DNA from 2 places in the Streptomyces ferrugineus genome. Region 1 is predicted to be linked to the other one. Evidence: riboswitches for the same ligand, from Rfam matches in the RefSeq annotation. Region 1 holds a riboswitch; the other holds the start of a gene.

The links. Region 1 has a riboswitch for S-adenosylmethionine ahead of IM697_RS11135 (aminotransferase class V-fold PLP-dependent enzyme). Riboswitches for the same ligand answer to the same signal wherever they lie in the genome.
Region 2: it holds a riboswitch for S-adenosylmethionine, as region 1 does, so the genes downstream of both, thrC (threonine synthase) here and IM697_RS11135 (aminotransferase class V-fold PLP-dependent enzyme) in region 1, are expected to answer to the same signal.

Annotation. Positions count from the first base shown of each region.
Region 1 is NZ_CP063373.1:2,442,190-2,449,301, reverse strand. Features, by position in the region: gene IM697_RS11140 (glycerate kinase) at 1-211, shown strand, start outside; gene IM697_RS11135 (aminotransferase class V-fold PLP-dependent enzyme) at 166-1,548, opposite strand; SAM riboswitch class IV at 1,650-1,766, opposite strand; gene trpD (anthranilate phosphoribosyltransferase) at 1,843-2,907, opposite strand; gene qcrB (cytochrome bc1 complex cytochrome b subunit) at 3,050-4,687, opposite strand; gene qcrA (cytochrome bc1 complex Rieske iron-sulfur subunit) at 4,684-5,733, opposite strand; gene qcrC (cytochrome bc1 complex diheme cytochrome c subunit) at 5,730-6,542, opposite strand; gene ctaE (aa3-type cytochrome oxidase subunit III) at 6,623-7,112, opposite strand, start outside.
Region 2 is NZ_CP063373.1:736,205-743,316, reverse strand. Features, by position in the region: gene IM697_RS03575 (MFS transporter) at 1-225, opposite strand, end outside; gene IM697_RS03570 (NADH:flavin oxidoreductase) at 327-1,454, opposite strand; gene groL (chaperonin GroEL) at 1,666-3,288, opposite strand; gene IM697_RS03560 (cold-shock protein) at 3,582-3,785, opposite strand; gene IM697_RS03555 (ubiquitin-like small modifier protein 1) at 4,226-4,501, opposite strand; gene thrC (threonine synthase) at 4,498-5,781, opposite strand; SAM riboswitch class I at 5,800-5,969, opposite strand; gene IM697_RS03545 (glucosyl-3-phosphoglycerate synthase) at 6,101-7,045, shown strand.

The sequences.
Region 1 (7,112 bases):
CACCCTCGGCGAGGGCGCGGACGGCGTGCCGGGCGTGGACGCGTACAGCGGCATCCTGCCGGCGCCGATGGCCCTGGCGGAGGCCCTGGTGCGGGCCTCCGAACTCCTCACGGACGCGACCGAGCGGGCCCTGCGGATGATTCTGCTGGGCGCCCGGCTACCGGCTCACGCGGAGGTGTCCGGGACGCACCGGCCGTCCTCGGTGCGGTAGCTCCAGCGGGCGCCGTCCGCCACCAGCTCCCGCACGGCGTGCACGAACCGCTCGACGTGCTCGTCCGGTGTACCGGCCCCGAAGCTCACCCGGATCGCGTTGAGGGACTTCTCGCCGGGCGCCGCCTCCGGGGCACCGCACTCGCCCTGGGACTGCGGGTCGCTGCCCAGCAGCGTGCGGACCAGCGGATGGGCGCAGAACAGCCCGTCGCGCACCCCGATGCCGTACTCGGCGGAGAGCGCGGCGGCGAAGTGGGAGCTGTTCCAGCCGTCGACGACGAAGGAGATGACGCCCACGCGGGGGGCTTCGTCGCCGAAGAGGGAGAGGACGCGGACCTCGGGGACGTCGGCGAGCCCTGCGCGCACCTTCCGGATCAGGTGCTCCTCACGGGCGACCAGGGCGTCGAAGCCCGCTTCCGTCAGGGCCTTGCAGGCGGAGGCGATGGAGTAGGCGCCGATGACGTTCGGCGAGCCCGCCTCGTGCCGGGCGGCGCTGTCGTGCCACTCGACGTCCACTCCCCCGTCCTCGCGCCGCGAGACCTTGCGGCTGGCCCCGCCGCCCGCGAGATACGGCTCGGCCGCGCGCAGCCAGTCGGCGCGGCCGGCGAGGACGCCGGAGCCGAACGGGGCGTACAGCTTGTGGCCGGAGAAGGCGACCCAGTCGACGTCGAGGTCACGGACGCTCACCGGATGGTGCGGGGCCAGCTGGGCGGCGTCGAGCACGATGCGGGCGCCGTGGGCGTGGGCGGCGGCCGCGAGTTCCCGTACGGGCCACAGCTCGCCGGTGACGTTGGAGGCGCCGGTGACGCAGACCAGGGCCGGGCCGTGGCCCTCCTGAATGGATGCAGTGCGGTCGGCGAGGGCGCGCTCCAGGGTCCGCACGGCCTGGCGGGGGGTGCGGGGCGCGTTGAGGTAGGTGACCCGCGCGTTCCGCCACGGCAGCAGGGAGGCGTGGTGCTCGGTCTCGAAGACGAAGACCTGGCAGTCGGCCGGGAGGGCGGCGGCGAGCAGGTTGAGCGAGTCGGTGGTGGACCGGGTGAAGACGAGCTGGTCGCCGTCCCGGCAGTCCAGGAACTCGGCGACGGTTCCGCGGGCGTTCTCGAACAGGTCGGTGGAGAGCTGGGACAGGTAGCCGGCGCCGCGGTGGACGCTGCCGTAGTACGGCGCGTAGGCGGCTACGTCGTCCCAGACGCGCTGGAGGGCGGGGGCGCTGGCGGCGTAGTCGAGCGCGGCGTAGGTGACCTCGCCGCCGGTGACGAGCGGGACGGTGACGTCACTGCCCAGAACGGGCAACGGGGCACAAATGCCCTGGACGGAGGCAGCGGTGGAGACAGACATGGGGGAACTCCCGTGAGAGGAAGGAAGAAAGTGAGAGTGGGTGTGCGGAGGCGGGGCTCGGCGGCCCTAGCGCATTCGCTTGCTCACGGGGGAACTCCTCGGTCACGCGCTTGCCGTAGACCTCGCTGCCTACGGCCTGGTCCTCACCCGGGGCACCCCGCCACGGACGGAGGGTTGCCGGACAGTCGGCCGGGGCCTCATGACTGTCACTCATGACCTGGTACAGAAACGTACGTTAAATGATCGTCGCCCCGCAACCCGTGTCCGGATCGCGGGACGACGCTCCGGTGCCCGCTACGCGTTGCTCGCGGCCACCCACCGGTCCAGCGTGCGCTTCGCCGCCCCCGAGTCGATCGACTCCGCCGCCTTCGCCATGCCGACGCGGATCTGCTCGGTCAGCGCGGCGTCCGTCGGCTCCAGCGCCACCAGCGCCGCCGCCGAGTTCAGCAGTACGGCGTCCCGCACCGGGCCCGTCTCGCCGTCCAGCAGGCGCCGGGCGACCTCGGCGTTGTAGGACGCGTCGGCACCGCGCAGCGCCTCCACGGGCACCAGCTCGATGCCGACGTCACACGGGTCGAAGGTCTCCTCGGTCACCTTGCCGTCGCGCACGACCCACACCCGGGAGGTGGCCGTCGTGGTGAGCTCGTCGAGGCCGTCGTCGCCGCGGAACACCAGCGAGGAGTTGCCGCGCTCGGCGAAGACGCCCGCGACGATCGGCGCCATGCGCGGGTCCGCCACACCGACCGCCTGCGCCCTGACCTTGGCCGGGTTGGTCAGCGGACCGAGCACGTTGAAGGTGGTCCGGATCCCCAGCTGGCCGCGCGCCGCCGCCACATGCCGCAGCGCCGGATGGAACTTCACCGCGAAGCAGAAGGTGATGCCGGCCTGCTCGGCGACCTCGGCCACCCGCCCGACCGGCAGTTCCAGATTGACGCCGAGCTTCTCCAGCACGTCGGAGGCGCCCGACGCCGAGGACGCCGCCCGGTTGCCGTGCTTGACGACCTTCGCGCCGGTGCCGGCGATGACGATGGCCGACATGGTGGAGATGTTGACGGTCTTCGCACCGTCGCCGCCCGTGCCGACGATGTCGACGGTCGGCCCCGGCACCTCGATCACGTTCGCGTGCTCGTACATCGTCCGCACGAGCCCGGTGATCTCCTGCACCGTCTCGCCCTTGGCCCGCAGCGCCACCACGAACCCGGCGATCTGCGCGTCCGTCGCCTCACCGCGCATGATCAGGTCCATCGCCCAGGCGGTGTCGTCGGCGGACAGGTCCCGGCCGTCCAGCAGACCGTTCAGCAGCAGGGGCCAGGAACGGCCCGCCGCGGTGTCGCCTCCAGCGGGGGTCACAGCGCTCATAAGCCGCTCCAGGGTCAGTCGTCCCGCACTACGGGACGTGAGTCTCAACGAGGTCCACCCTATCCAGCCCCGGGGCACGGAGCAGGGCCCCGTCCGAAGACCGGACGGGGCCCTGCTGCCGTGGCGTGGCGATGCGCAGCGATCAGTGGTGGCCGTGGCCGCTCGTGATCTCCTTGTACTCGTCGACCGTCGGCTTGGCGATCTGGCCGTCCTCGCCGAAGTAGGACTTGCTGAGCTTGGCGCGCAGCTTCTCGGAGCCCTTCACCTTGCGCTCGACGCCGTTCTCGTCGACCGTCGGGCCGATCTCGGCCGGCTGGTACTGCTCGTGCGCGGTGAGCGTGTACAGCGAGTCCTGGCTGAGCGGCTCGTGGACCTCGATGAACTCACCGTGCGGCAGGCGCTTGATGATGCCCGACTCACGGCCGTGCAGCACCTTGTCCTTGTCCCGGCGCTGCAGGCCGAGGCAGATCCGCTTGGTGACGATGAACGCGAGGACCGGTCCGACGAAGAAGCCGATCCGGACGAACCAGGTGACCGCGTTGATCGACAGGTGGAAGTGGGTGGCCCACAGGTCGTTGCCACCGCCGACCAGACCGATCATGTACACCGTGATCCAGGCGACGCCGAACGCGGTGCGCGTCGGGGCGTTGCGCGGGCGGTCCAGGATGTGGTGCTCGCGCTTGTCGCCGGTGACCCAGGACTCGATGAACGGGTAGACCGCGATCGCCGCCAGGACCACACCGAAGAGCACCAGCGGGATGAACACGCCGAGGACCAGCGTGTGACCCCAGAGGTTGACCTCCCAGCCCGGCATGTAGCGGACCAGACCCTCGGCGAAGCCCATGTACCAGTCGGGCTGGGCGCCGGTGGACACCATGTCCGGGCGGTAGGGCCCGATGGCCCAGACCGGGTTGATCTGCGCGAGCGCCGCGATGGCCGCGATGACACCGAAGACCAGGAAGAAGAAGCCTCCGGCCTTGGCCATGTACACCGGCAGCAGCGGCATGCCGACGACGTTCTTGTTGGTCTTTCCGGGGCCCGCGAACTGCGTGTGCTTGTGGTAGAAGACCAGGATCAGGTGCGCCACCACGAGGCCGAGCATGATGCCCGGCAGCAGCAGGATGTGGATCGAGTAGAACCGGGCCACGAAGTCGTCGCCGGGGAACTCGCCGCCGAACAGGAACATCGAGATGTACGTGCCGACGATCGGCATGGACAGGATCGCGCCCTGCGTGAAGCGGACACCGGTGCCGGAGAGCAGGTCGTCCGGGAGCGAGTAGCCGGTGAAACCGGTGAACATGCCCAGGACGAACAGCAGGAAGCCGAACAGCCAGTTGATCTCGCGCGGCTTGCGGAAGGCGCCGGTGAAGAAGACGCGCATCATGTGCACGAACATGGCCGCGAGGAAGATCAGCGCCGCCCAGTGGTGGATCTGCCGGATCAGCAGACCGCCGCGCACGTCGAAGCTGATGTCCAGCGTCGACTTGAAGGCCTCGCTCATCAGCTGGCCCTGCATCGGCACGTAACTGCCGTGGTACTCCACCTCGTTCATCGACGGGTGGAAGAACAGCGTCAGCCACACACCCGTGAGGATGATGATGAGGAAGCTGTAGAGCGCGACCTCACCCAGCATGAACGACCAGTGGTCGGGGAAGATCTTGCGCATGTTGGCCTTGGCCAGGGAGTAGATCCCCAGCCGGCCGTCCGCCCAGTCGGCGACGCGCTCGCCGGCCGGTGCCTTCCCGCGCGAGCGGGACTCGGTGGTCTCTGTAGTGCTCATCCGCGCTCCCAGAATGCAGGACCGACGGGCTCTTCGAAGTCGCCGAGCGCCTCGAGGTAGCCCTCGTCGTTCACACCGATGCGCAGCTGCGGCAGGGCGTGGCCGGCCGGGCCGAAGATCACTCGGGCACCGTCGGAGAGGTCGAAGGTGGACTGGTGGCAGGGGCAGAGCACGTGGTGCGTCTGCTGCTCGTACAGGGAGATCGGGCAACCGACGTGGGTGCAGATCTTCGAGTACGCGACGATGCCCTCGTGCGACCACTCGAGCTCGCGCGGGTCCTTGATGTCGTCGGGCTGGAGCCGGACGATCATCAGGGCGGCCTTGGCGATCTCGGTCTGGAAGTCGTGGTCGTGCTCCTCCAGGCCCTCCGGCTTGGCGAAGGTGAGGGAGCCGACCGCGACGTCCGCGGGACGCAGCGGCTCGTTGGTGTTCATGTTGACGAGCAGCTTGCCCTTGGACCACAGGGTGTGGCGCAGCTTGGTGCCGGGCAGCGGGCCGAGGTCGCGCAGCAGGACGACACCGGAGAGCGGGAACAGGGCCAGCGCGCCGAACATCGTGTTGCGGATCAGCTTGCGGCGGCCCAGCGCGGACTCCTTGGCGCCCTGCTTGAAGTCGGCCATGACCTTGGCCTTGACCTCGGGCTCCGCCTCGATCGGGTGCCGCTCGTCGGCGATCTCCACGTCGGACATCAGGGTGCGGGCCCAGTGGACCGCGCCCGCGCCGATGCAGAACAGGGCCGCACCGAGGGTCAGGCCCAGCGCGAAGTTCAGCGCGTTGAGGTGACCGATCGGGAAGACGAAGATCGACTTGTCGTGCGGGATCGCGACGTACGAGGCGATGAAGCCGACGGTGGCCAGCATCGACACCGTGAACAGCAGGGCGACCGTGCGCTCGGACCGCTTGGCGGCCCGCTCGTCGACGTCCTGGATCCGGTGCTCGTGGGGCGGCAGACCGGGATCGGCGAAGGGGTGCTTCTCGTCCGCTACCGCGACGGTGACGTCCTGCTCAGCGGGCAGGTTCTCTTCTGGAATGTCTTGGCTACTCATGACTTCTTGGCCTTTGCGGTCCGAGCGGCGACCCAGACGGCGACCGCGATCAGTGCACCGAGCCCGAAGATCCAGGCGAAGAGGCCCTCACTGACCGGGCCGAGGCCGCCCAGCTCCAGACCACCCGGGTTGACCGTCTCGTCGCTGTTGACCGCGTGCAGGTACGCGATGATGTCCTTCTTGTTCTGCTCCGACAGCGTGGTGTCGGGGAACGACGGCATGTTCTGCGGGCCGGTCAGCATGGCCTCGTAGATGTGCTTGGGGTCGACACCCTCGAGGTTCGGGGCGTACTTGCCCTTCGTCAGCGCGCCGCCCTTGCCGGTGAAGTTGTGGCACTGGGCGCAGTTGTTGCGGAAGAGCTCGCCGCCCTTGGCGATGTCCGCGCCCTCGGGGCCGTACTGCTCCTCGGTCGGGACGGCCGGACCGGCGCCCAGCGAGGCGATGTACGCCGCGAGCTGGTCGATCTGGGCCTGCGAGTAGATGTTCTTCTTCTTCGGGACCTGGGCGCCCTGGGAGGTGGCGGCCGGCATACGGCCCGTCGAGACCTGGAAGTCGACGGCGGCGGCGCCGACACCCACCAGGCTAGGACCGTCGGAGGTGCCCTGACCGCCGGTTCCGTGGCAGCTGGCGCAGCCGACGGTGTAGAGCTTCTTGCCCTCCTCGATGGTGAGGGACTGGGCGGTTTCCTCGGCCTGCGCCTTGTCCGCGGGCGCGAACACGGCGTACAGCCCCCCCGTGCACGCCAGCGCGAGGAGTAGGACGACGACTGCCGCCAGCGGATGGCGTCGTCGTGCGGAGAGCTTTTTCACGGATTACCCCGGTGTCAGGATCTTCTGCGTCGATGCTTCTGTTAGGTGCGTTGGTGGAACGCGCGCGGGATCGGACCCGGCTACTTGATCATGTAGATCGTGGCGAAGAGGCCGATCCAGACGACATCGACGAAGTGCCAGTAGTAGGACACCACGATCGCCGCGGTCGCCTGCTCGTGCGTGAACCTCCGGGCCGCGTAGGTGCGGCCGAGGACCAGCAGGAAGGCGATGAGACCGCCCGTCACATGCAGTCCGTGGAAGCCGGTGGTCAGGTAGAAGACCGAGCCGTAGGGGTCGGACGAGAGCGAGATGCCCTCGTGCCGGACCAGCTCGGTGTACTCGTACACCTGACCGCCGATGAAGATCGCACCCATGATGAAGGTGACGATGAACCAGCCCCGGAGCTTCTTGACGTCACCGCGCTCGGCGGCGAAGACGCCGAGCTGGCAGGTGAGGGAGGAGAGCACCAGGATCGTGGTGTTCGTCGCCGAGAACGGGAAGTTCAAGGCCTCGGCCTTCTCACTCCAGAACTCGGGCCCCGTCACGGATCGCAGGGTGAAGTACATCGCG
Region 2 (7,112 bases), 1.7 Mb from region 1:
GGCGCTCGCCGTGGACGTACCGAGGGAACGCATCAGCGTGTTGAGGCTGTTCGCGGCGGCCGTCTCCGACGCGGGCACGGCGCTCATGATGAGGGCGGGCATCGAGCCGTAGCCGGCGGCGACGATCAGCACGCCGATCATCAACGTCACCTTCGGGCCCTGCGCGCGGGAAATCGCCGCCGACACCGGCGCCGTCGCCATCATGACCAGGCTCGAGGGCGCCATGCACAGGCCCGCGACCAGCATCGACTTGGTTGATTGACGTACTCGACCTGTGCGGGTGAGCCCCGCACCCCAGAGGGGCGCGGGGCCCTACGGCGCCGGTGTCAGCTCAGGGACTTCAGCGAAGCGGCGTCATACGACGCCAGCTCACCAAGGCGGCCCTGCAGCACCTTCGCGGCCCACTCCGGGTCCTGGAGCAGCGCCCGGCCGACGGCGACGAAGTCGAACTCCTCGGCCTCCAGGCGGTCCAGGAGGTCGTCGATGCCCTTGATCCCGGAGCCCTGGCCGGCGAACGCGCCCAGGAACTCGCCGTCCAGGCCGACCGAGCCGACGGTGATGGTGGGCTTGCCGGTCAGCTTCTTCGTCCAGCCGGCGAGGTTGAGGTCGGAGCCGTCGAACTCCGGGACCCAGTAGCGGCGGGTGGAGGCGTGGAAGGCGTCGACCCCGGCCGCGGCGAGCGGGGCGAGGACGGCCTCCAGCTCCTCGGGGGTCTCGGCGAGACGGGCGTCGTAGGCCTCCTGCTTCCACTGCGAGTAGCGGAAGACGACCGGGAAGGACGGCGAGACCGACTCCCGTACGGCGGCCACGATCTCCGCCGCGAACTTCGTACGGGCGACGGGGTCACCTCCGTACGCGTCGGTGCGGCGGTTCGTCCCCGCCCACAGGAACTGGTCGACGAGGTAGCCGTGGGCGCCGTGGATCTCCACGCCGTCGAACCCGATCCGCTCGGCGTCCGCGGCGGCCTCGGCGAAGGCGCCGATGACGTCGTCCAGGTCGCGCTGGGTCATGGCCCTGCCGGTGGGCTCGTCGGCACCGATCCGCAGCCCGGAGGGGCCGACGGCCGGGGCCTCGGCGTAGGGCGGCTGGCCCTGCTGCCGCACCATGCCGATGTGCCAGAGCTGCGGCACGATGGTCCCGCCCGCCGCATGCACGCTCTCGGCGACCTTCGCCCATCCGGCGAGCTGCTCCTCGCCGTGGAACCGGGGCACCCGGTCGCTCTGCCCGGCCGACTCATGCCCGACGTAGGTCCCCTCGGTCACGATCAGCCCCACGCCGGCGGCGGCCCGGCGCGCGTAGTACGACACCACGTCCGCACCGGGGACGCCGCCCGGCGAGAACATGCGCGTCATCGGCGCCATCACGATGCGGTTGGGCACGGTGAGGCCGTTGATCGAGGTCGGCCGGGACAGGACATGGGCCGCGCGGGAGGCGGCGGGCTCGGTGACGGTCACGTGGTGGGCTCCTTGGAGGTGGGGTCGACTGACCGGACGGTATGTGCGTGCGCATTATTGCAACGCCTTAAGGAACTGCGGGGGCGAGGTCGCGCATTCCACATCCCGCCCGGTTGTGACCCCGGACACGCCCGAGGGCGGCACCCCCTGTCTCCAGGGAGTGCCGCCCTCGGTACTGACGGACCGGGTCCGAGCCTTCTCGCGAAGCGGCTCAGAAGTCCATGTCACCGCCCGGCATACCGCCACCGGCGGGCGCGGCGGCCTTCTCCGGCTTGTCGGCGATGACGGCCTCGGTGGTGAGGAACAGCGCGGCGATGGACGCGGCGTTCTGCAGCGCGGAACGCGTCACCTTCGCCGGGTCGATGATGCCCTCGGCGACCAGGTCGACGTACTCACCGGACGCGGCGTTCAGGCCGTGACCCGGGGTGAGGTTGCGGACCTTCTCCACCACGACGCCGCCCTCGAGGCCGGCGTTGACGGCGATCTGCTTCAGCGGGGCCTCGAGGGCGAGCTTGACGGCCGCGGCGCCGGTCGCCTCGTCACCCTCCAGCTCCAGCTTCTCGAAGACACCGGAGGCCTGCAGCAGGGCCACGCCACCACCGGCGACGATGCCCTCCTCGACGGCCGCCTTGGCGTTGCGCACGGCGTCCTCGATGCGGTGCTTGCGCTCCTTGAGCTCCACCTCGGTGGCGGCACCGGCCTTGATGACCGCGACGCCGCCCGCGAGCTTGGCCAGGCGCTCCTGGAGCTTCTCGCGGTCGTAGTCCGAGTCGCTGTTCTCGATCTCGGCGCGGATCTGGTTCACGCGGCCCTGCACCTGGTCGGTGGAGCCGGCGCCGTCGACGATGGTGGTCTCGTCCTTGGTGATGACGACCTTGCGGGCGCGGCCCAGGAGGTCCAGGGTCGCGTTCTCCAGCTTGAGGCCGACCTCCTCGGAGATGACCTCGCCGCCCGTGAGGATGGCGATGTCGCCGAGCATGGCCTTGCGGCGGTCACCGAAGCCCGGGGCCTTGACGGCGACGGACTTGAAGGTGCCGCGGATCTTGTTGACGACCAGGGTCGACAGGGCCTCGCCCTCGACGTCCTCGGCGATGATCAGCAGCGGCTTGCCCGACTGCATGACCTTCTCCAGGAGCGGGAGCAGGTCCTTGACCGAGGAGATCTTGGAGTTGGCGATCAGGATGTACGGGTCGTCGAGGGACGCCTCCATACGCTCCATGTCGGTGGCGAAGTACGCCGAGATGTAGCCCTTGTCGAAGCGCATACCCTCGGTGAGCTCCAGCTCCAGACCGAAGGTCTGGGACTCCTCGACGGTGATGACGCCTTCCTTGCCGACCTTGTCCATGGCCTCGGCGATGAGCTCACCGATCTGGGTGTCGGCGGCGGAGATGGAGGCCGTGGAGGCGATCTGCTCCTTGGTCTCGACGTCCTTCGCCTGCTCCAGCAGGGCGGCGGAGACGGCCTCGACGGCCTTCTCGATACCGCGCTTGAGGGCCATCGGGTTGGCGCCGGCGGCTACGTTGCGCAGGCCCTCCTTGACCAGGGCCTGGGCGAGAACGGTCGCGGTGGTCGTACCGTCACCGGCGACGTCGTCCGTCTTCTTGGCGACTTCCTTGACCAGCTCGGCGCCGATCTTCTCGTACGGGTCCTCGAGCTCGATCTCCTTGGCGATGGAGACACCATCGTTGGTGATCGTGGGGGCGCCCCACTTCTTCTCGAGGACGACGTTGCGACCCTTGGGGCCGAGCGTCACCTTCACGGCGTCCGCGAGCTGGTTCATGCCGCGCTCGAGGCCGCGCCGCGCCTCCTCGTCGAACGCGATGATCTTGGCCATGTGAAGTGGTCCCTCCAGGACTGGGGGTGATTCCTTCGGACCGCGCCCGCGCCCGCGACGGACGGCTCGCCGACCCCGTGGTTCCTTGCCCCACTTGGCCTGCGGGCCTCACCGACCCGGTCCTTCTTTGTCACTCTCACCTTCAGAGTGCTAACGCCAATGATTAGCACTCGACCCATGCGAGTGCAAGCGGCTCTCGGGGATCGGGCCCCGGTCGGCGATGGGCGAACAGGCGAAGGGCCCGCACCCGGTGAGGTGCGGACCCTTCGGTGAAGTGACGTGCAGAAGAACGTTCAGGCGGTGACGCGAACCATGTCGGCCTGCGGGCCCTTCTGGCCCTGCGAGATCTCGAACTCCACCCGCTGACCCTCTTCCAGGGTGCGGTAACCGTCCATCTGGATCGCGCTGTAGTGGACGAAAACATCCGCACCACCGTCGACCGCGATGAAGCCGTACCCCTTCTCCGCGTTGAACCACTTGACGGTGCCCTGAGCCATGCCTAACTCCCCTATTACTGGCCCTTGCACAGATCCACACTTCGCGGATCCGGGTCAGACCTCACCCCCCATCGGTCGGGGGCGTGCGCCGGAACGCGTCGACCGCGGCTGAATGTATCTGCCCAACTGCCGTCTGCAACAGGTCAATCGGACGAGAAATCCGGGCACGACTGGTCGGGAATGTGGGGACAATTCCCCTGACTTCAGGTCAAGTCGGACCTGGCAAATGGAACAAAAGCCGCAAAAAACCCGCACACTTTGGCTACTTCTTGTCGGACCTGCGGCAGAAATCAAGGGCTGCCGACCCGGAGATCGGCGGCACGTTCCCCAACTGTACCTCGCTCAACCACACAGAATTGCCCCCTCCGCTTCTCTCACGGAGGAGGCAATTCGATGAACTCTCGGTAATCGCTGTTACCGACGGTTACTACCGGCGGGTATCAACCGCCCGCGACGGCCGGAATGATGGAGACACCCGCACCGTCCGGCGTGGCCGTCTCCAGCCCCTGCTCGAACCGGACGTCGTCGTCGTTGACGTACACGTTGACGAACCGCCGCAGCTTGCCCTGGTCGTCCAGCACCCGGGCGGCGATCCCGGTGTGGTTCTTCTCCAGGTCGGCGATGACGTCGGCGAGGGTGGCACCTTCGGCGGCGACCTCGGCCTGGCCACCCGTGTAGGTGCGCAGGATGGTGGGGATGCGAACGGTCACGCTCATGCGAGGCCAGCCTCTCGGAAGGAGTCCAGGTTCGGGCGGATGGTGGCGGTGAGACCGGTACCGGCCACCGCGTCGAGGGTCTTGAGTCCGTCGCCGGTGTTGAGGACGACGGTGGTCTTGGCGGGGTCGAGGACGCCGTTGTCGATGAGCTTCTTCGTCACACCGACGGTCACCCCGCCGGCGGTCTCCGCGAAGACCCCCTCGGTCCGGGCGAGCAGCCCGATCGCGTCCACGACCTGCTCGTCCGTCACATCCTCCACGAAACCGCCGGTGCGGCGCGCGATGTCGAGGACGTACGGCCCGTCGGCCGGGTTGCCGATCGCGAGGGACTTGGCGATGGTGTTCGGCTTCTGCGGGCGCACCACGTCGTGGCCGGCCTTGAACGCCGTCGACACCGGCGAGCAGCCCTCGGCCTGCGCTCCGAAGATCTTGTACGGCTTGTCCTCGACGAGCCCGAGCTTGATCAGCTCCTGCAGACCCTTGTCGATCTTCGTGAGCTGCGAGCCCGACGCGATCGGGACGACCAGCTGGTCCGGGAGCCGCCAGCCGAGCTGCTCGCAGATCTCGTACGCCAGGGTCTTGGAACCCTCGGCGTAGTACGGCCGCAGGTTGACGTTGACGAAGCCCCAGCCCTCGCCGGCCGGGTCGCCGATCAGCTCGGAGCAGAAGCGGTTCACGTCGTCGTAGTTGCCCTCGATGCCGACGAGCTCGCCGCCGTAGATCGCGGCCATGACGACCTTGCCCTGCTCCAGGTCGTGCGGGATGAACACGCAGGACCGGAAGCCCGCGCGGGCCGCGGCCGCGCCCACCGCGCCGGCGAGGTTGCCGGTCGAGGAGCAGGAGAGCGTGGTGAAGCCGAAGGCGCGGGCGGCCTCCAGAGCCTGGGCGACCACCCGGTCCTTGAAGGAGTGCGTCGGGTTGCCGGAGTCGTCCTTGACGTACAGGCCGCCGGTCACGCCCAGCTCACGGGCGAGGTTGTCGGCCTTGACGAGCTTGGTCCAGCCGGGGTTGAGGTTCGGCTTGTCGGCGACGTCGGCCGGGACGGGAAGCAGCGGCGCGTAGCGCCAGATGTTCGCGGGACCCGCCTCGATCCGCTTACGGAGCTGCTCGGTGTCGTAGGCCGAGAAGTCGTACGCGATCTCCAGCGGGCCGAAACACTCCTCGCAGGCGAAGACCGGTCCGAGGGGTACCCGGTGACCGCATTCGCGGCAGGACAGTGCCGCGGCGGGACCGAGGTCCACGGTGGAGTCGGTGGTGCTTGCAACAGTCTGCACAGCCATGTGAGGCGAGGCCCTTTCTCCTCATCTTCCTCACGACGCATCTCGCCGTGAGACGGATTTGGCACCTTCCCTAGCCGGGAGCCTCGCGGAGACGATCAACGGTGACGATCGACGCTGATCTACGAGAACCGACTGGAGGGTTGCCGGGGCTTCATCGGGCCGTTTCCCTCTGCCCCTCTGGATGAGCTGTATGCGGTTGTAATCGGCAGGTGACCCCGGACATGCGATGGTCATCCGCGTTGTTCAAGACTGTAACCGAACGCCAGGACAGTTGAGAGAGCCGTCCGTAACGCGAGACAACAGTGAGGAGCCGCTGACCGTGCTGGAAGAAGTCGAGCGCTGGCTGCGCACCCGCTCCTGGTCCGCCGTCGACCGCCCGCTCCACCGCATCCTGGCCGCCAAGCAGCGTACGGGCCAGTCGGTCTCCGTCGTGCTGCCCGCGCTCAACGAGGAGGAGACGGTCGGCGACATCGTCGCGATCATCCGTCATGACCTCATGCGCCAGGTCCCCCTGGTCGACGAGATCGTCGTCGTCGACTCGGGGTCCACCGACCGCACCTCCGAGGTGGCCGCCGCGGCGGGCGCGCGGGTGGTGCACCGCGACGACATCCTGCCGCACCTGCCTGCCGTGCCCGGCAAGGGGGAGGTGCTGTGGCGCTCCCTGCTGGTGACGAGCGGGGACATCGTCTGCTTCATCGACGCCGACCTGAAGGAGTTCTCCTCCGAGTTCGTCTCCGGGATCGTCGGCCCGCTGCTCACCGATCCGGACGTGGACCTCGTCAAGGCGATGTACGACCGCCCGCTCGGCTCGGCGGCCGGGCAGGGCGGCCGGGTCACCGAGCTGATGGCGCGCCCGCTGCTGAACATGCACTGGCCGCAGCTCGCCGGCTTCGTGCAGCCGCTGGGCGGCGAGTACGCGGCCCGCAGGTCGCTGCTCGAGCAGCTCCCGTTCCCCGTCGGCTACGGCGTCGAGCTGGGCATGCTGGTCGACGCCCTGCATCTGGTGGGCCTGGACGCGCTGGCCCAGGTGGACGTCGGGGTGCGCAAGCACCGGCACCAGGACGGGCAGGCGCTCGGCCGGATGTCGGCGGCGATCTACCGCACGGCACAGCTCAGGCTGGCCCGCGGCCATCTGATCCGGCCCTCCCTCACCCAGTTCGAGCGGGGCGAGGACGGTTTCCAGCCGCTGACGTACTCCGTGGACACCGAGGAGCGGCCGCCGATGGTGGAGATCGCCGAGTACGCGACGCGGAAGGTCGCGTAAACGCCGGAAACCGGCCGTACACGGGGTGTGGAGGAGCCGTCCAGTAAGCGGAACCGTACGTTTGAGC